Regions from separate parts of the Thermoanaerobacterium sp. CMT5567-10 genome, predicted to be linked through region 4. Evidence: riboswitches for the same ligand, from Rfam matches in the RefSeq annotation. Region 4 holds a riboswitch; each other region holds the start of a gene.

Region 1 (5,512 bases), 790 kb from region 4:
CCACCTGCATCAACTGTTACGTCCAAACCTTGCTTTTTTGCTTCATCTGTGACTTTTTTTGCTAATGCGCTTGATGTAGCCCCCCAACTGCATAATATAACACCATGTATAGCCATATTCATTACCTCCTTTTATGATTATTTTTATGGCTTTTTTTGTTGTTATTTATCCCTTTTTTTAAATTTTTATCATACATTTTAAGCATTCTTATCATATACCCTTGAACAAGTGCAATTCCTCCAATGAAAAATGCACCAAATAAAAGAATTTCTATACCATGTGTGAATGTATCATTTACCATGGAATACGCTGCTGTTATAATCCACACCAAAGACAACATCACATAAAATATCTTTCGCTGTTTTAATGAAATACTAAACATTTTAATCACCTACAAGATTCCTTTTAATCTCATCATAATACTTTTCCATCAATGCCCTCTGCACTATTTCTTTAGCTTCGTCGAGATTGCTTGTACTATTCAGCTTTTCAACAAGATCTTTGCTTTCTATAAACGAAACACTTAAATCGCCAAGTATCTCTATCCACATCTTGTCATTATCAGGTGCAACCATTAGAAAAGCTGTCTTAATGATTTCATAATCATTGATTAAATTTTTCATTCTAACTTCGCTTTTTACTTTTCCAAAAATGATGATTGGTTTATTTAAACTAGATGCTGTACAATGGTAGATCACAAATCCTTTGCCAGGAAGAATAATCTTGCCAAGGCTCTCTCTTCCCAAAAGCTTCTCTTTTATTGAATCAATTTTTTCTTTGTCTAAATCACCCGTATTAACAAAATCATCTAAAAGAGAATCAATAATCGTCTTTGAGTTTTTCCCAAATATATCTTTAAACTTAAGAGAGCTGCACAATTCAATAATTCTTTTGCCATATTCGGCTATGTGCAAAAGCTCTTTATACTTATCGCCTTCTGCCTTTCTGCTGGAAAAATCCATTATGAAGTCTGTATTTAATGCCTCTTTTAACTTTTTGACGTCATCGTCTAAAAGTAATGGATTGACAATTACCGTTTTTTTGTCCTTTATGTCAAGAGGTATAGTAGATACAATTAAGTCAATATCATCTCTATCTTTAAAATCTTTTACTCTAAGGCTTGAAACAGTATCTACAATGTTTAACTGCGGAAACATCTGAAGCTTTGATAGAAGCATTCTGGATGTTCCTATTCCACTTGCACATACCACTAGAATATTATGCCTTTTCGTTTTGTCATTTTTCCTTGCTATAGCTGCTCCAAAATGCATCGCAATATAGCCAATCTCATCATCTGGAACATCAACATCAAGCTTATTCTTCAATACATTTGCAATTGATATGCACCTTTCAAACAGTGCACTATACCTATCTTTTATATCGCTTATAAGGGGATTCCTTATTGCAAGGCCCATCCTTAGTCTAAAAATCGTAGGTCTTAAATGAGTCTTTAAACCACTTAAAAGCATTGAATCATCTCTAAAACTTGTGCCAAATACTCTTTCAGCAACATCTATCATCTCGTATAAAACTTCATTTACAAATTCGTCATTTACATCTTCAGTGTTTGCTCTATATCTGGCACCTTGAAGATGAATTGTTATATAACCGATTTCATCTTCAGGAATAAAGACATCAAATTCTTCTTCCAAATATTTTGCAAGCATTTCTGCAAATCTGTACTCATCTGATTTTTTAAGTTCAAAAAGGCTTTCATTACCTATTTTGATCTTTTCGCCTTCTTTTATTCTCTTTAACGCCAATGCCAAGTGAACTGTAAGCCCCATATAAGAGCTTTCAGCCAGCTCGTAGTCCAGTGATTTCTCTAATCTTTGTATAGCTTTCTCTATCTTCAAAACTGTGTCATAATCGATAAGTCGCAATAGCCTGTCATTGATGTCCTCACTTAATCTGTTTATATTATTGTACCCTCTATTTAAAAATTCCATTAAGTCCTTCGTCTCAACATTGTCATAGAGAAAATTTATTATAGCCTTCCTTATATTTCTTTCATCGCCTTTTACATATATGCCCACACCTGGCTTAGTCACAATTGTGACATTTTGCCTACTTAGCCATTTATCTATTTCTTTTATGTCATAGCTAATTGTAGCAGTTGTGACATTGTACTCTCTTGCAAAATACTCCAGCTTAACAGGCTCTTTCATTTGTAGTAGCTCTGATAGAATTAATTTTCGCCTTTTCTCAGCATCTACACTAGGACGATAACCTATAACATCAAAATTAAATTTCTCTATATCGCTGTCGCTACCATCTACTGTCAAAACACCTTCATTGTTTTTTAACTTTAAGTTATAATCTTTGATGTATTCATTTATGGCATTTATCTCTCTATAAATTGTTCTTTTGCTTAATTTATAATTAGCGACGATATCGTCTAAGCTGTACATCTCTTTTGACATAACTTTTTTTAAAATCTCTAGTTGGCGCCCACTTAGTTCTTTCATAAGATTTTGTCCTTTCGTCTATGACAAATTATTAATAAGTTAACTTATCTTACATTTATATTATAAGCAATTATTCTCATAATTCAACATAAACTTGTAAGCACTGTGTCAATATTAGAATGACATAAATTTAATATCTCCGGACATGAAAATTTTGCTTGACTTTTCATTTTTAATCCTATATAATCATTTTAACAATTTAAAATGAAATTATTCTCTTATCCAGAGAGGTGGAGGGACTGGCCCGATGAAACCCGGCAACCGGCACGAAAGTGCAATGGTGCCAATTCCTGCGGCTTTAATGCTGAGAGATGAGAGAGGAACTAACCTCTTTCATTGGGAGGTTTTTTTTATTGCATTTTTGACGTTCCAACTTTTCATAAAGAGGGTGAAATATTTTGATATCAATTAAAAATCTAAGTAAAGTCTACAACACAAATGGAAAAGATGTAGTTGCACTCAAAGACATCAATTTAACAATAAATGATGGAGAAATATACGGCATAATGGGCTTAAGCGGTGCAGGCAAATCATCGTTGATTAGGTGCATAAACATGCTTGAAAAGCCTACAACCGGAAGCATTTCCATAAATGGTACTGAAATGACAAAGTTAAGCCCAAAAGAACTTCGTGAAATGAGAAAAAAGATTGGCATGATATTTCAGCATTTCAATCTTTTAATGAACTCTACAGTGTATGAAAACATAGCTTTTCCTTTAAGAATCTCAAAAGCTAAAGATTCTGTTATAAAAAAGCGTGTAAATGAACTGCTTGAAGTTGTGGATCTTAAAGACAAGAAATACGCATATCCTTCACAACTATCTGGTGGTCAAAAACAAAGAGTCGGCATAGCAAGGGCGCTTGCCAACAACCCCGATATAATCTTATCAGATGAAGCGACATCTGCATTGGACCCGACTACGACAGAATCAATATTAAACTTACTTAGAAACATAAACAAACAATACGGTATAACAATAGTCGTCATAACACATGAAATGTCAGTCATAAGAAACTTATGTGATAGAGTCGCTGTTTTAGAAAATGGCGTTATCATCGAAGAAGGAAATGTAATAGACATTTTTTCCAATCCTTCTACAGAAACGTCGAAAAGATTTTTAAAAGATATGATAGCAGAGCTTCCTCCTGACATCCTCATAGACGACAAGAATCCAAATGAAGAAATATTGCGTCTGTCATTCTTTGGTAGCAGTAGCAACGAGCCTGTAATATCACATATGATAAAAAAGTTTAATGTTGATGTAAATATAATTTCTGGAAATATAGAAAGAGTCCAGAACTCTCAAATAGGAAATCTCCTTATAAAGATTAATGGAGATCCAAGTTCTATAAAAGATGCAATAAAATTTTTAGAAAAAAACAGCCTTAGAATAGAGGTGCTTAAAAATGGTATCATTTAGTAACACAATACAATACTTAATAAACTTATGGCAGCTTATGGAGCAGCCTTTGTGGGAATCACTGTATATGGTATTTTTCTCTACCCTTTTTTCTGTAATAATAGGTCTACCGCTAGGAATAATACTTGTAATAACAGATAAAGGCCATTTATCTGAAAACATCAAACTAAACCACATATTGGGTACCATCATTAACATTATGAGATCAGTACCATTTATAATTCTTATAATTGCGATTTTCCCACTTTCAAGGCTTATAGTAGGTACTACAATTGGACCAACAGCAGCAATAGTACCTCTGTCAGTTGCGGCTGCCCCTTTTGTAGCAAGAGTAATTGAGTCATCTCTAAAAGAAGTTGATTGGGGTGTCATAGAAGCATCAATATCTGTTGGTGCAACAATACCTCAGATAATATTTAAAGTCATGATACCAGAGTCACTACCATCACTGATATTGGGTGTAACTCTTACAATCATAAATATTTTGGGATATTCTGCTATGGCAGGTGCTATCGGAGGAGGTGGACTTGGAGATCTAGCTATAAGGTATGGATATCAAAGATATGAAACAGATGTACTTATTGCAACAATAATCGTTTTAATCGTCTTTGTAGAAATCGTACAAAGATTAGGAAACTACCTGGCAAAAAAGGTTGATAAAAGATGAAAGGATGGTATAGATGAAAAAAATAATATTATTGATTACATTAATATTGACATTATCATTCGCCATTGTAGGCTGCACTAAATCAAATAATAATGAGACCAGCTCAAATGCAGGTAATAATTCAGACAAAATGACAAAAATAGTTGTAGGGGCAACCCCAAATCCTCACGCAGAAATACTTAATGTAGTAAAGCCAATTTTAGCAAAAGAAGGAGTAGATCTCGAAATAAAAGAATTTACTGACTATGTAACTCCTAATACGGCATTGGCCGATAAACAAATCGACGCCAATTTCTTCCAACACGTCCCGTATTTAGAGGATTTCGAGAAGAAAAAAAATGTAAAGTTAGTTCCTTTAGTCAAAGTACACGTAGAACCAATGGGAGCTTATTCAAAAAAGATAAAATCGAAAGATGAAATAAAAGACGGCGCAACAGTGGCAATCCCAAATGATGCTACAAATGAAGGAAGAGCATTGTTGCTGTTACAAAAAGAGGGTTTAATAAAATTGAAGGATTCAAATGGACTAACACAAACTCCCAGAGATATTGTCGATAATCCTAAACATTTAAAAATTGTAGAGCTTGAAGCACCTCAACTGCCAAGGACACTTCAAGACGTAGATTTAGCAATAATAAATACAAACTTTGCATTAGAGGCAAATTTAAATCCATTAAAAGATGCAATTTTCATGGAAGACAAAGATTCACCGTATGCTAATGTATTGGTTGTAAGACCTGACAATCAGAATGACGCTGCTATACAAAAATTAGCAAAAGCTTTAAATTCCGAGGAAGTCAAAAAATTCATAGAAGACAAGTACAAAGGTGCTATAGTACCAGCATTTTGAAATCTTAGTAAATAAAAGCCCGTGTCTCACGGGTTTATTTTTTGCTATAAATTAAATCTTTCATTTACTCCTTGAAAATATTAACTTGTTTAAATCATTCAAATAT
Region 2 (5,512 bases), 740 kb from region 4:
ATCTTTACATTAGGCTTCTTTGATTTCAAAACTTCACCGACACCTGTTATTGTTCCGCCTGTACCAACGCCTGCGACAAATATATCTACATTTCCATCCGTATCTCTCCATATCTCTTCAGCAGTGGTCTTCCTGTGTATTTCAGGGTTAACAGGATTTTTAAACTGCTGTGGTATAAATGCATTTCCATACTGCTTTGCTAACTCTTCAGCTTTTTTTACAGCCCCAGACATGCCTTCAGGACCCGGTGTCAATACTATTTCTGCTCCTAGTGCTTTAAGTAAATTTCTTCTTTCAACGCTCATAGTCTCAGGCATAGTCAAGATTAACTTATACTTCTTCGCTGCAGAAACAAAAGCCAATGCGATACCTGTATTGCCACTTGTCGCTTCAATTATCACAGTGTCTTTATTTATTAATCCTTTTTCCTCTGCGTCCTTAATCATAGCATATCCAATTCTGTCCTTTACACTGCTTAATGGGTTAAAGTACTCCAATTTTGCAATTAATCTTGCTTTAAGATTGTTTTCTTGGTTGTAATTAGACAGCTCCAGCAGCGGTGTATTACCTATTAGATCCGTAAGATTTTTTGCTATTTTTGACATTTTATCCTCTCCTTTTAATTTTAAGTATTCCGATTGGATTTTATGTATTTATTATATATCAATTAATAAGTTTTGTAAATAATATTTTTAATTTTATTATACAGTAAATATAAAAAAATAACCGCATTAGCGGTTAAACATAAATAAAACAATTATAATATTTTAAGCTTCATATCCTGCATCAATAATTGCTTTTTTCATGTTATCTATTGTAACTTTTTTGGGATCGTATGTTACAGTGACATTGGCTTTATCTAAGTCTACTGTCGCTTTTGATACTCCATCAAGTGCTTTTAAGGCTTTCTCTACAGTCATTTTGCAATGATTGCATGACATTCCCCTTACATCAATCGTTGTAGTCTCGCCTTTTGGACCAAATAAACTCATATTTAAACTCTCCTTTCATATACTCATTAGGGGTATTACCTATACATAGTTTAATTTAACTGCATCTTGATGTCAACTATTTTATGTTCACATCTCTTTCTACTTTCATTTTCGTCTTAGATTTCATTATACCCAGTGCATACAATGGAACTTTTATCTTAAAATTCATATAATTATTATCCCCCATCATTATATCTACAAAGTATGATAGCACATTTGGAAAATATCTTACTGATTTTTCTATGAAGTCCATATTATTGTAAGTAAATTGCGCTAATCTGTATGCCCATCTTATGTCAGGCACAACTTCTCTATTAAGCCTAAGAGTATATTCGTCAAGTTCGCATTCTCCATTGAAATGCTTTTTTATAACGTCAAATGATATATTTGCAGTAAGCAAAGCATTGTATATTCCCTCACCTGTAAATGGATCGGCAAGCCTTGTGGCATCTCCAATTAGCATTATTTTATCATTGTTAAATGTCCCATTTCTTCCATTCTGAAATGACAGTTGATGCCCGTATATTTTGCATTCTTCTACATTGCCAACTACAATTTCGTCAATCATATTAGAAAGATTTTCCTTTATTTTTGATGTTTTACTTAAAAAAGTTCCAACGCCGATAGACAATCTATCTTTTTTGGGAAATACCCAGCCGTAGCCGTATTTTATAGCATTAAAGTCTACCACAACTTCTCCCTTTAATCTTTCAACATCGCTATTATCAACGTATATTTCTGCTTCAAGTGCAATACCTTTTTTGCCGTTTAATAAATTTGCTTTATGTGCCACAGTACTGTTTATTCCATCCGCACCTACTAATATCCTTGTTTCATATTCGCCTTTGTCTGTCACAACAACAACTTCTTTGTCATTGTTGTAAAAATCAAAAACCGTTTCTCCATCATGTATTTCACATCCCATTTCATTCGCTTTGTCTATTAAATATTTATCAAATTTAGTTCTATCCACTTGATATATGATAGGTTTTTCAGTCTCTAGGACTACTGATTTATTGTTTGGAAATTTAAAAGCAATCTTATATGTGGTATCCTCCACATAATCACTTATATCAAGATCTAACATTTTATAGCACCTTGGCGTTATTCCACCGCCGCACGCTTTATATCTCGGTATAGTATGCTTTTCTATCAATAAAGCTCTATATCCTTGAGTTGATAATTTTCTAGCTAATGTAGATCCTGCAGGTCCGCCGCCAATGATAATTACATCATACATTTTTTTCACCTCTATATTAAATTATAATTGCAATGCTTAACAAATAAAAGTTGCACATCAGATATTTTAAATTTGATAAGCATATAAATATATGAGGTGGTTTTATGTTAATAAAAGTATTCAGAATTTTTTTCATACCATATTTTACATCCCTTGGTGTAGTCGTTGGTGGTACTATTTTAGGCTCTCTTTCATCCCTTTTCATATTTGAGTCTCCCATAAAAATAATTAATTCCATACTGAAAGATATAAGACTTTGGGCTATACTGGTGGGGCTTGGAGGATCTTTTACTACAATAAGAGGTCTTGAAATTGGTTTTAGCGGTGAATTTACACAGCTAGCAAAACAAGGATTAATTCTTTCTGGTGCTTTTCTAGGTTCTTATTCCGGATTTAAATTGATTACCTGCATAATAGGTGAATTCAAATGAATAAAATCACATCATTCGTAAGTGTCTTTTTAATAGGTGTAATTATAGGGGGATCAATTGTAAATGTGGTAAATGGCATCGTGATCGAAAAAATATCATTTGAAAGAGATGCATATAAATTAAACAATGCAGCACTAAATGAAAAAATAGAAAAATTGAATGAATCATTAAAGAATCAATCGTATAGAGTAGTAACTGATATAAAACCTTATGTTTCTAATAGTGACAGTAAAATCAGAATAGAAGTTGAAAAATATGTTAATGAAAAGTTGAAAGATATTTATGGAAAGCAAGTCGAAAAAATTAATCCAGATTTAATTTTTAACATATTCGATGGTCGAATTCTATCTATTGAGAATAAAAAAGTATCTTTAAAAGTAAAACACATTGTAGTAAGTACGACAATAGAAATATACATAACCGCACAGATAAATGAATAAATGAAGGAAAAATAAAGAGCAAGTTAACTTGTTATTGACATTAACAATTAACGAATATATAATTAATTTAACAATTTAATATTATAAATTCAAAACTCATCAAGAGTGGTGGAGGGACTGGCCCTGTGAAACCCGGCAACCGTCATATTTTTATGAAAATGGTGCTAATTCCTGCAAAGCGTTTAGCTTTGGGAGATGAGAAGATGTGAGTATTTACGCCTCTTCTCAGGAGGCGTTTTTATTTTACGCTTAAGGAGGTACAAAAATGCCAATAAAAATACCTGACGGACTACCTGCAATTGATATTTTAGCAAAGGAAAACATATTTGTGATGGCCGAAGAAAGAGCGATTCATCAAGACATACGGCCACTAAAAATCGCAATCTTAAACTTAATGCCTACAAAAAGCGTCACAGAAACACAGCTATTAAGACTTCTTAGCAATAATCCCTTGCAGATAGATTTAACATTTCTATATACTGCCTCTCATAAACCTAAAAACACTGCACCAGAGTATTTGGAAACTTTTTACAAAACATTTGATGATATAAAATACGAAAAATTTGATGGACTTATTATAACAGGAGCACCGGTAGAAACCTTGGACTTTTCGGATGTTGATTACTGGCATGAGCTTAAAGAGATAATGGAATGGAGTAAACACAATGTGTACTCTACATTTCATATTTGCTGGGGTGCTCAAGCTGGTCTTTATTACCATTATGGCATTCCTAAATACCCTTTAAAAGAGAAAATGTTCGGCGTATTTCTGCATAAAGTATCCAAAAAAATGTCGATTTACTGCGAGGTTTTGACGACGAATTTTATGCTCCCCATTCCAGGTACACAGAAGTAAGAAAGGAAGATATCCAATTAGTTGATGACCTTGAAATACTTGCTGAATCAAATGAAGCAGGGCTATATATAATAAGCGCAAAAAATGGCAGACAAATATTTGTCACAGGCCACTCTGAATACGATCCATTGACACTGAAATCGGAATACGAAAGAGACTTAAAAAAAGGCATACCGATAAAAATACCAAAACATTATTTCCCGGGAGATGACCCCAACAATGAACCAATTGTAAAGTGGAGAAGCCATGCAAACCTGCTCTTTTCAAACTGGTTAAATTACTACGTATATCAAAAAACGCCGTATGACATAAACTCCATTGAATAGACAATATATTTGTGCAGGAATAGAGATGTCGATAATCTTCTATTCCTGCATATTTTTATATATATCCTGCAAAATTATTCATTGACTTTTTTACTGCTCTGTGCTAATTTAATTATGCTATTTTAAAAATTTATAGAAAGGAATCATATATATGGAGAAAACACAAAAGCTCAAAAAAGACATAGGCTTATTTATTGCGACAGCATTAGTGACAGGCAACATGATGGGATCTGGCATATTTATGCTTCCAGCTACATTAGCATCAAAGTCCGGTCCCGGTGCAACAATACTTGCATGGCTCATTACAGGCATAGGGTCAATCCTTTTAGCATTGTCATTTGCAAACCTAGGCTCAAAGATTCCAAAGGCTGGTGGTCCGTATGAGTACTCAAAATTAGCTTTTGGCGACTTTATAGGTTTTATAAATGCATGGCTTTACTGGAATGGTTCTTGGATCGGAAATGCCGCTGTAGTCATAGCAGTTGCAAGCTACTCAAGTGCTCTATTTCCAATTTTATCTCAAAGCCACCTAGCAGCTTTTTTATACACAAGCGCTATTTTGTGGATTTTTACAATAATAAATATAATAGGTGTAAAAAGAGCTGGCTCGACACAAACAACCATAACTGTCTTTGAAGTATGCCTTTTTTTATTTTTCATAATTGTGTCTGCAGTGCATTTCAAAACAAGCAATGTTTTACCTTTGTTTCCAGCAGGAAAGGGCATAAATACACTGTCTGCAGCAGCTACTTCCACATTATGGGCATTTGTAGGACTTGAAACTGCGTCGATAACTGCTGAAGAAATCAAAAACCCTGAAAGAAATGTGAAGTTAAGCACGATTTTTGGCATATTAATCGCAGTAGTAATGTATCTAGCTATAAATCTCTCTGCGATGGGTGCAATGCCTCAAAACGAACTTGCAAAAAGTGCTTCTCCAATTGCTGACATACTTAAACAGTTTTTAGGTAAAAACATAGCAACTGTAATTATTGTTGGCTCTGTAATAAGCGTTCTTGGCACGACGGTTGGATGGCTTTTATCAACAGCCCGTGTTGCGTATGCGGCAGGAAAAGATGGATTGTTTCCTGAAATCTTTGCTAAAGTACATCCAAAATACAAAACACCTCATGTTTCGTTGATTATAGGTTCTGTACTGGTTAATCTGCTGTTGTTGATGAACTATACAAAGTCTTTAGTCTCAGCCTTTACGTTCATAATATTGCT
Region 3 (5,512 bases), 690 kb from region 4:
TTATTAGTGCTTGGGAATACTCAAGCACTTTTTACGTGCAGACTAAAATTTTTTAAGTTGACTTCTTAAATATACTGTGTTATTATATCCTGACTTTTGCAGCAAAAAAGGATAAAAAAAGCCCATAAGCCCTTTAAAATGAAGGCTTTCGGGCTTTCTGTTTTTGTCAATAAGTTGTAGTGGAAATGTCATTTTTTTACTTCTCCTAAAATTTTTTTAATCTCTCCTAATGTCATAATCTTTTTCCCAAAATCAATACCTAATTCTTTACCTATATCTTCAAGAACATCATTATTAAAATCAAACAGGTAATAATTTTCTTGTATGTAACTGCAGGATGCTTTTGCTAGACTCTCAAGTATAGCTGAAACAGAATATTTTCCATTTAATCTATATTCAAGTATCCTCACAATTACAAGTGATATAAAGCATATCAGAAAATGAGCATCAATATGCTCTTTTAGTGATAAATACACCGGTCTGCTTTCGATATCACTTTTAGTTATTTTAAAAGATTCTTCTATTTTCCAAAGGCCACGGTACATTTCAATAATTTTATCATCAGATTCTTTGTATTCGCTAGTAACTATTGCATAGTATCCATCAAATCTTTCTTCTTCTTTTAGTTTTTCCTCATCAAATGCTAAGTGTTGATGAGCACTTTCTAATATTTCGCCAGTTTCTTCATCAAAAATGAGATTCTTTACATATTTGGAAGCACCGTAAGATGTAGCTTTATTGTATTTTGCTGGATTTTTAATTAGGTCTTTTGCTTTCTCTATTGTAGCAGCTCGTTCATATTTTGCTTTTAAGGCATACTCTTCACTATAGAAAATAACCTGTTTTTCATCAACTACCTTTTTCATTTTTTTGCCTTTAGTGGTGGTTACTAATATTTCTCTTGGATAAAGTCTGGATTTTATCTTGAAGCTATCTCCTCTGTATGTATATCCATTTTCGTCAAGGACATATTTCTTAAATTCCTTATCCGCACAACGAACAGAATAGCTAAATACATAACCATTACCAGCAGATAAAGTATACCAAATGTTATCGCCAGTAATGATGCCTTTATCAGCAACTACAATAATTCTTCCCAAAGAATAATCATGTTGTATTTTCCTTAACATAGGCATAAGTGTAGTTTTATCTAGAGCATTACCAGGAAAAAGTTTATATGTAATAGGTATACCATTGGTGTCCATAAATAATCCCATCTGCACAATTGGATCTGGTCTATGTTCTTTAGAAACGCCTTTTTTACGCAATTCATCTTGTTCATCAATTTCAAAATAATAATTGGTAACATCGTAATAAACTAGATTAGTATTTCGTTCATATAAAGACTTAATATGCTCATGAACCCAAAGTTGCAAAGCATCACTATGCTTATTGAAAAAAGATAAACATCTGTAGATATCATCCAAAGAAAAATCAGACCTCTCAAAGAATATATCTCTATTCTCATAAGTCTTTTTCTTTGAAGCAGGATACAATAAGCGTGAAAATACGAGAAGTTTCATAATAGCATTAGCATCATACTCTTCTTTTGAATGACGCTGCCTGTTTTTCAAAAATTTATCCAATTCAAGCTCATGATAAATCTTACTAAATGCAGCATAGCCAAAGTTTTTACGGTTATCCGTATTAACCAAAAGTCTTTCATTAGGAGAAAAATTAAGAGCAATTGGAGCCTTTTTCATGGCTTTTTGTTCATTCAATTCTTTAACCTTTTGTTCAAAAAAAGCGATAGGATCATCGTATTGTTTTTGAAGTTCATCGAGGTATCCAAGGGATTTAATAGTAACAGTCCTTGTATGCCCTCTTTCTTTATCGCGATATCCATCTGCAATAGATAAGTATATTCTTCCGGAACTACGTTTGCTTTTCTTTAAATACACATTAAACTCCCCCAATAAAATTCAATATAACTATATTATACCACAATCCATAATAATCCGCAACCAAAATATGACAAAAATTTAAAAAAATTTTACCCGGAATCGTTAGTAAAATTGCTGGTTCCGGGTTACGCTACATAAAATTTTGCTGCAAAACTAGGGTACTCAAGCACTTTTTACGTGCAGACTAAAATTTTTTAAGTTGACTTCTTAAATATACTGTGTTATTATATTTTAAGTTAAATAACGAAAACTCTTATCAAGAGAGGTGGAGGGAGGAGCCCTATGAAGCCCGGCAACCTGTCTTTATGACAAGGTGCTAATTCTCGCAGAAGGTAACTTCTGAAAGATGAGGGTGATTGTGCCTCTTCTTTTGGAGAGGTTTTATTTTGTTTAAGGTCTTTTATGAGATAAAAAGGAGGATATAAATGAAAAAATATTTTACTTCAGAATCTGTAACTGAAGGACATCCAGATAAAATTTGTGACCAAATATCTGATGCAATAGTTGATGAAATACTTAAAAATGATCCATATGCAAGGATAGCATGTGAGACGGCTGTAACAACAGGAATGGTTTTAGTTATGGGTGAAATTTCTACCAAGTGTTATGTGGACATACCTAAAGTCGCAAGAAAAGTCATAGAGGAGATAGGGTACACTCGCGCAAAATATGGTTTTGATGCAAGTACATGCTCTGTTCTTACATCTATTGATGAACAGTCTCCTGATATAGCGCTTGGAGTTGACAAAGCATTGGAAGTAAAAAAAGGTATTTCACATGATGACCTAGAAGAACAAGGTGCTGGGGACCAAGGCATGATGTTTGGATATGCATGTACAGAGACTCCTGAGCTTATGCCACTTCCTATATCGCTCGCTCATAGACTTGCTCGTAGACTGGCAGAGGTCAGAAAAAATGGTACATTAGATTATCTAAGGCCTGATGGAAAGACACAGGTAACAATAGAGTACATTGACGATGTTCCGAAGAGAGTAGACTCGATAGTCGTATCAACACAGCATTCACCTGATGTTGACCATGACAAGATAGAAAATGATGTAAAAGAATATGTCATAAAGCCAATTGTTCCGCCAGAGCTAATTGATGAGGATACGAAGATATACGTAAATCCGACAGGAAGGTTTGTTGTCGGTGGGCCACAAGGCGACAGTGGGCTTACAGGTAGAAAGATAATAGTTGATACTTACGGCGGATATGCTAGGCATGGCGGTGGAGCTTTTTCTGGCAAAGATCCGTCAAAAGTTGATAGATCTGCTGCATACGCTGCAAGGTATGTTGCGAAAAATATTGTTGCTGCTGGCCTTGCTGACAAGTGCGAGGTTCAACTGGCGTATGCGATAGGTGTTGCTACACCATTAGAAGTAAATATTGATACTTTTGGCACTGGTAAGATTCCTGATGACGAAATATCAGATATTGTAAAGAAAGTATTTGATTTAAGACCTGCTGCAATCATAAGAGATCTTGATTTAAGAAGGCCTATTTATAGGCAAGTTGCTGCATACGGACATTTTGGGAGAACAGACCTTGACCTTACATGGGAGAGAACTGATAGAGTAGAAATACTAAAGAAACTTGCTTTCAATAAATAAATTTTAAGCCCGGAAAAATTCCGGGCTTGCGGCACTTTTATATATCTATAGCCGCATTAATAATGTGTACGCTACGCTAATAATATTATAACACATAATTTTAAAAAATCTATTAGATGGCAATTCCCTTATTATGATTATTTTTATCAAGAGATGATTTGCTGTTTTTTAATACATTTTCCAGCGCTGAAACTAACATCTGATTGTATTTTGTACCGCATTCTCTTAAATCTTGAATTGCTTCCTTAAAGCTTTTTACCTTTTTATAAGCGTATAGTCTTTTATTTGTCATAGCATCAAAAGAGTCACAAATAGCTACTATTTGAGCACTTAATGGGATAAACTTAAGACCGTAAGGGTACCCCGAGCCATCCAATCTTTCGTGATGGTATAAAACAGCAGGTATTAAATACATAAGTGGAGGCAGCACTTCCAGCATATTTGCACCGTAACTGGAATGCAATTTGATAAGATCGTATTCTGCATCTGTAAGTTTGTCTGGCTTTGCTAAAATGCTAATTGGTATCATCAATTTGCCTATATCATGCAGAAGTGCACCTTTATATATTGATATCTGTTCCTTTGGCTCCAATCTAATTATATTAGCAATCTTAAAAGATAATTTTGCAACTCTTAGACTGTGTTTGTATGTCTCATAATTATAGTTTTTTAGTGACATCAAAAGATGCGATATAAGTTTATCTTCATCATAATTCATATTCTTTTTCTCCTTTTTTCGACATTTTCTATTATATTATAAATTTTGATAACAGTCAATAAATGTATATGTTGTAATAAAATTCAAAAAAAAAAAAAAAAAAAAAAAAAAAAAAAAAAAAAAAAAAAAAAAAAAAAAAAAAATCAGAAAATTATGATTAATTCTTGATAATTATTTATTGACTTTGGAAAAATTATCTTATATAATAAATACAAACATAAGTTCGCACAAAGGAGTAATGGAGATGAGAAATGTTGAGATGCCAGATGTGTACCTTGCTATTTTACCTTATTATATAGATGAATACGGAAATGGAACAGAACTTATAGACTTGGATGGTAATGTATCGTATATAAAGTGCAGTGTAAAAAGTTGCTTAAATAAGACGCTAAAAAGATATGCTGTAGACTTAAGTGCTATAAGAGAAAAGTATGCGAAAAGCCTTGGCATAAGAAATTCATTTCCAATTCCATTAGCTCGTGACTTTACTTTGATACAGTTAAAGGTGAGGATCCCTAAGGTAGCAAAGGACACTGCTTACGGATATATATGTTATGAAAAAATAAGGAAGATAGAAGAGTGTGCATCATTTAGTTTAATATACGTAGGTGAAAGCAATATAAAAGTTTATCAAAAGAAGGCATCAATAGAGAAACACATGAGAGATGCTTCTATGATGAAGACGTTTTTTGCTAATTTAGATTCGTTAAATTATGACGACAAAGCCATGTACAATCTTCCTGCAACAAAGGCAGATATAGCACTTTTATACGAAGAGATCGTTAAGATAAAGTTTAAAATTGAAAAAATGTGATATGTGCTTCAAATATAATTAAAAATAATATACAATGTTAATAGAATAAGGCAAAGTAGGGATAAGAATGGTGGAAATAGTAGGTACGGTTGAGGAGATAATATTTAAAAACGAACAAAATGGATATGCTGTATTAGAGCTTAATTCTAAAACAGATTCTATTACTGTTGTGGGCTATATGCCGTACGTGGGAATCGGTGAGACTTTAAAGATTGAAGGAGAATGGATGACACACCCTGATTATGGGGAACAGGTAAAAGTATCAAAGTATGAAATGATAGCACCATCAACATTGTACGGCATGGAGAGATTCCTTTCATCAGGACTTATAAGAGGCATAGGACCTGTTATGGCAAAGAAGGTTGTCTCAAAATTTGGACTCGATTCACTTAATATAATAGAAACACATCCTGAGAAGTTAATGGAAATACCGGGTATAGGCGAAGAACGAGTCAAGATGATA
Region 4 (5,512 bases):
CATATATCAAAGCTACTGCAATTCTTCCATTCCTCAATAGATCCATTGTTTCTTTAGTGAATGTTGAAAATGTAGTAAAGGCACCGATGAACCCAGTCGTAATTGCCAATCTAATATTAAAATTAACCTTAAATTCTTCAAGCGTTAAATTTGATATATAACTTAATAAAAATGAGCCAAAAATATTTATAAAGAATGTCTCAATTGGAAATACTGTATGCAATATACTTTGATAATAGCTCGAAATCAAATATCTCAAAATTGCACCGAAAAAACCGCCAATTCCTATATAGATGTATTCCATGAAGATTGCCCTCCATTTTCATAAGATAGTAACAAATAAGCTCCTATTGAGTTAGTATACCCAATAGGAGCCATCAGCTTCGATGCATTTAAAGGTGAGCTCCATCACCTTACAACAACAATTATATCACAGATTTGTTTTTAAAGTAAATATTTCATAATGATATACATTCTATTTTGCCTAATTTTTTATATAACTTCACTTTCTATTGTGTTAACATGTCTAATATCCTCTTCATTGCCGTTATACAACACCTTGAAGAGACTCTCTATCGTACTCATTTTTTTATTTTCTAAACTTTCTATAAACCTGTTTATATCATTATCAAAAAGCTTGAAAACTGCCGCAAAAGTATTGCCATCATAAACAGACTCTTTAAACGAAGCACCATTATCAGTAAAAAATTTTAAAATATTTTTTATATTAAACTTGTAAAAGAGTTTAAGTCTTATATAAAATACATCTGTAAAACTACCGTTAAAAACTGAAATATGTTTTGCCGTACGATTTGTTTTTATGCCGTAATTCAATAGTATATCTATTAAATCTGCAACAACTGAATCCCCTGTAGGCATTTGTCCTGCACCTTTTCCAATAAAAATAAGCTCTTTGAAACCATCTCCTCTCAGTATAACAGCATTGTTTACATCGCCAACACTTGCTAAAATATTGTTAGCTTCTATTAGTATAGGCTCTACACTCCCATAGACATTGCCTTTCTCGTATTTAGCCCATGCAAATGGTTTAATTTTATATCCCCATTTTCCGGCATAATATATATCATCATATTTTATTTCATTTATACCATATCTCATTATTGAATTAACAGAAACATCAACATCAAATGCTTTTTTTATGAGAATCACAAGCTTATACAGAGCATCGAATCCTTTTATATCGTAATCCGGATTGCTTTCCGCATACCCTCGCTTTTGAGCAGCTGCAAGTGCTTCATCATATTTCATTCCCTTTTCTATTATCTGTGTCAATATGTAGTTTGTCGTACCGTTTATTATTCCTCCCACAAAATTTATTTCATCGGTTATTTTGAGTCTCTCAATCTGATGTATAACAGGTATTGCTCCAGCAACACTTGCCTCAAATTTCAAAAATACACCATTTTCATCTGCCATTTTTCTAAGCTCGCCTCCATATTTTGCCATCAACTCTTTGTTTGCAGTAATAACATGCTTCTTAGAAATTAACGCCTTTTTCACGTAATCGTAAGCAGGATCAACTCCTCCCATTACTTCAATTATTGCACTTATTTCGCTATCACACAAGATTTCGTTAGCATCAATTGTTAGTATTTCATCTATACCATTAATATTTCTCGGTTTATCAGGATGCTTCACTAGTATTTTTTTTATTTCAGGATAAAACCCCGTTTTTTGTTTTATATGCTGTTTTCTTGATGTGACTATTTTATAGACTCCGCTTCCTACTGTTCCAAATCCCAGCAATCCAATCTTAAATTCCATGTGGCATACCTCCTAAAAATTTTTGGCCCTCTTCAATGAGAAGAGGGCCAAAATACGCCGCTCCTCTCATCTCTCAGGTATTTCCTGCAGGATTTGGCACCAAGCGTAAATAAATGCCGGTTGCCGGGTTTCATCGGGCCAGTCCCTCCACCACTCTTGATAAGAGGATTCCAATATTCTCTTTTAAATTTATTAATGAATATATTATCACTTTACACTATTATAGTCAAGCATTCTTTTAATTCTGGTATCTTGTATTTTAAAATTCTCCTTGAAAGTTGATTAAAAAAGTGTTCAGCAATATTCCTTAATTATTATTTCCTTGATTCTGAACAAAAAAATCATGGCTTGAAAGAAACTTTTCTTTCCTTATTACCATGATTTTTATGGTACTTTGATATGAATTTAATTTTTGTAAATTTACATTTCCCTTCTACCTTCCAATGCCCTCGATAAAGTAACAGAATCAGTATATTCGAGGTCACCACCAACAGGTACACCATGTGCTATCCTCGTCACTTTTATGCCAAAAGGTTTTATAAGTTTTGCAATGTACATAGCAGTCGCTTCGCCTTCTATATCGGGATTTGTCGCTAAAATAATCTCTTTTATGTCGTTATTATTAATCCTTTCTAGCAATTCTTTTATCTTTATATCTTCTGGTCCTATACCGTCCATGGGTGAAATTACACCATGCAGCACATGGTATAAACCACGATACTCCCTTGTTTTCTCCATAGCTACTACATCTTTCGGATCAGATACCACACAAATAGTAGATGAATCTCTGGTTTCATCGCTACAGATATTGCATAAATCGCTATCAGTGAAATTATAACACTTGTTGCAGTATTTTAAATTGTTTTTTGCCTCCAATATAGCATTAGATAAATTAATAACGTCATCTTTTGGCATATCCAAGATGTAAAATGCAAGTCTTTGTGCTGTTTTTCGTCCAATACCTGGAAGTCTTGATAATTCATCAATAAGCCTTGACAATGACCTCGAATAAACATTCATCAATTAATTCACCTCAAAATAAGCCTGGTATATTAAAGCCTCCTGTAATTTTTCCCATTTCCTCTGCAATCATGTGTTCAGCACTTCTTAAAGCCTGATTTACTGCTGCTAAGACTAGGTCTTCTAGCATCTCCACATCGTCCTTATCAACAACGGCAGGATCAATCTTTATACTGATCAATTCTTTTCTTCCATTGGCTACTACCTTTACAGCTCCACCGCCTGCAGACTCTTCAACCGTCTTGTTTTCAAGCTCTTCCTGCACTTTCTTCATTTGCTCTTGCATCTGTTGCGCCTGTTTTATCATGTTGTTCATGTTAAAACCGCCAGGAAATCCTCCTTTTGCCATTCACAATACCTCCTATTAATATTTAGTGTTCTCTTCCTATTTATATGCTGATTTTGGCTGGGTAGTGATAAATTAATCTATAATTTCTACATCGCCAAAATATTTTTTTACCGCTTCAATCAACTCGTCATCTTCATTTTTTTTGACTACTACGTTCACTATATAATCTTTTCCAGTGAATTTCTTAATAACATCTTTAATATAATCTTTATTTTCAACTTTATTCAGTTCATCTTTGTAGAATTCATGCTCCTTTGGATATTCTATCATAAAATTACCGTCTTTCAAATACGGTTTGCCTAAACTCAAAAAAGAAAAAATCATAGGTCTATCTTTTTTTATTATATTCAATACTTTATTAAAGACTTCATTTACATCGATTTTATCGCTTTTATCTGCACTCTCAGTAATTTCTATGTGCTCTTTTTTTATTTCATCTGCAGCAACTTTATCATCTTCAACACCCTTTTCGGATTTTACTACATCTTTTTTCGATATAATACCATCATCATTTTCTCCATTAAATGCTACTTTAACGTTATTCAATCTACTTTCCAGTTTCTTAATCCTATCTAAAATGCTGTCTATATCAGGTGATATTTCAGGATTTATAAGCTTCAATACTGTTATTTCAAATAATATTCTTGGTGATTGCGCGTATCTAATTTTCCCTTGTAAATCTATCAATTTTTCTATGGCATTAGACAAAAACGACATATCAAATTCCGACGCCTTCAATATTTTATCGTTTATCTCTGTTTCTAATATTTCTTCGGACTCTGTACCGCATGTTTTGTAAATAACAACGTCCCTCAAAAATGAAAGCATCGCTTTGATCAAATTGCTTACATCTATGCCATAAAGCATCAATTTATCTATCTGATTTATGACTTCCTTTGCATTTCTATCATTTATGCTTTTTACAAGAGTGTATAATGTATCATCATTTACAGTACCAAGAATGTCACATACATCATCATACGTTAAAACATCATTGTATGACACACACTGTTCAAGTATGCTTATGGCATCTCTCATAGAGCCATTTCCATGACGGGCAATCATCGCAATAGCTCTATTTTCTATGCTTATGTTGCTGTCTTTTGCAATCTTCTCTATATTTTGTGAAATGACTCTTGATGGTATCCTTTTAAAATCAAATCTCTGACACCTTGACAAAATAGTTGCAGGTATTTTGTTTGGCTCTGTAGTAGCTAATATAAATATAGCATGTGATGGCGGCTCCTCCAACGTTTTTAAAAGCGCATTAAAAGCACTTCCTGATAGCATATGAACCTCATCGATAATATACACTTTGTACTTACATATAGATGGTGCATATATTATATTGTCTCTAAGTTCTCTTACATCATCAACGCTGTTATTTGAGGCTGCATCTATCTCTATTATATCTATAAGGGAATTGTTGTTTGCAGATTCACATATTTGGCATCTATTGCAAGGCTCACCTTCTACACTGTTAGGACAATTGACTGCTTTTGCAAAAATCTTGGCAACACTGGTTTTGCCTGTGCCTCTAGTCCCACAAAAAAGATAAGCGTGTCCTATTCTTCCCGTCTTTATCTGATTTCTTAACGTTCTAACAATATGATTCTGTCCTAAAACCTCACTAAAATTTCGAGGTCTGTATTTTCTGTATAATGACTGATACATAAAAAACACCTCATTTATTTAATTGTAACAAAAAAAAGGATACTTTTCTATATCCTTTTTAGTTAGCTATCTCAATTTCTCTTTTGATTCTTTCAATCTTTTTTCTGTCTCTCATATAAATAGATATCACACTATCTACCACCCGCGGATTGAATTGCGTTCCTTTATACTTTAATAATTCATTTACGGCTTCGTCAAAAGGCATCCCTTTTCTGTATGATCTATCAGATGTCATTGCATCAAATGAATCTGCAACACACAGTATTGCAGCAATCAATGGTATGTTATCATCATCAAGCCCAAATGGATAGCCTTTTCCGTCGTACCTTTCATGGTGTTTTTCTATTCCATCTATTATATCTTTCGACAGCCCTATAGGTTCCAAAATTTTCTTCGATATACTAGGATGCTGTTTAATCTTATCATATTCTTCTTTTGTAAGTTTTCCAGGTTTTGTGAGTATTTTATCTGATATTCCAATTTTACCTATATCATGTAATATGCCAGCAATTTTTAACTTCTCTATTTCATCCTTTGGAAGCCCCATGCTTTCACCTATAATTGCTGCATATTTTGAAACTCTCAAAGAATGGCCTTTAGTATATCTGTCTTTTGCTTCAACCGCATATGCCAATGCATCAATTGTTCTTAGATACCAATTTCTTAAATTATCGTAGAGATTGG

Evidence for each region. A riboswitch is a leader RNA that binds a small molecule or an ion and turns the genes downstream of it on or off. The one in region 4 is predicted to bind S-adenosylmethionine.
Region 1: linked by a shared signal. The riboswitch ahead of Q2T46_RS12170 (methionine ABC transporter ATP-binding protein) and the one ahead of Q2T46_RS08310 (homoserine dehydrogenase) in region 4 are both predicted to bind S-adenosylmethionine.
Region 2: linked by a shared signal. The riboswitch ahead of metA (homoserine O-succinyltransferase) and the one ahead of Q2T46_RS08310 (homoserine dehydrogenase) in region 4 are both predicted to bind S-adenosylmethionine.
Region 3: linked by a shared signal. The riboswitch ahead of metK (methionine adenosyltransferase) and the one ahead of Q2T46_RS08310 (homoserine dehydrogenase) in region 4 are both predicted to bind S-adenosylmethionine.

The regions. Positions count from the first base shown of each region.
Region 1 is NZ_CP130558.2:2,398,763-2,404,274, reverse strand. It holds gene Q2T46_RS12185 (PTS sugar transporter subunit IIB) at 1-116, opposite strand, end outside; gene Q2T46_RS12180 (hypothetical protein) at 122-301, opposite strand; gene Q2T46_RS12175 (BglG family transcription antiterminator) at 384-2,468, opposite strand; SAM riboswitch class I at 2,684-2,786, shown strand; gene Q2T46_RS12170 (methionine ABC transporter ATP-binding protein) at 2,867-3,889, shown strand; gene Q2T46_RS12165 (methionine ABC transporter permease) at 3,876-4,556, shown strand; gene Q2T46_RS12160 (MetQ/NlpA family ABC transporter substrate-binding protein) at 4,570-5,406, shown strand; gene spoVB (stage V sporulation protein B) at 5,467-5,512, opposite strand, start outside.
Region 2 is NZ_CP130558.2:864,684-870,195, forward strand. It holds gene cysK (cysteine synthase A) at 1-605, opposite strand, end outside; gene copZ (copper chaperone CopZ) at 768-992, opposite strand; gene Q2T46_RS04515 (geranylgeranyl reductase family protein) at 1,069-2,232, opposite strand; gene Q2T46_RS04520 (YtrH family sporulation protein) at 2,337-2,663, shown strand; gene Q2T46_RS04525 (hypothetical protein) at 2,660-3,103, shown strand; SAM riboswitch class I at 3,197-3,305, shown strand; partial or broken gene metA (homoserine O-succinyltransferase) at 3,369-4,285, shown strand; gene Q2T46_RS04535 (APC family permease) at 4,437-5,512, shown strand, end outside.
Region 3 is NZ_CP130558.2:2,296,192-2,301,703, forward strand. It holds gene Q2T46_RS11610 (IS1634 family transposase) at 189-1,901, opposite strand; SAM riboswitch class I at 2,155-2,257, shown strand; gene metK (methionine adenosyltransferase) at 2,330-3,517, shown strand; gene Q2T46_RS11620 (HD-GYP domain-containing protein) at 3,630-4,235, opposite strand; gene Q2T46_RS11625 (hypothetical protein) at 4,480-5,049, shown strand; gene Q2T46_RS11630 (ATP-dependent RecD-like DNA helicase) at 5,117-5,512, shown strand, end outside.
Region 4 is NZ_CP130558.2:1,604,274-1,609,785, forward strand. It holds gene crcB (fluoride efflux transporter CrcB) at 1-304, opposite strand, end outside; fluoride riboswitch at 362-422, opposite strand; gene Q2T46_RS08310 (homoserine dehydrogenase) at 493-1,785, opposite strand; SAM riboswitch class I at 1,849-1,951, opposite strand; gene recR (recombination mediator RecR) at 2,206-2,805, opposite strand; gene Q2T46_RS08320 (YbaB/EbfC family nucleoid-associated protein) at 2,819-3,154, opposite strand; gene dnaX (DNA polymerase III subunit gamma/tau) at 3,227-4,828, opposite strand; gene Q2T46_RS08330 (HD domain-containing phosphohydrolase) at 4,887-5,512, opposite strand, start outside.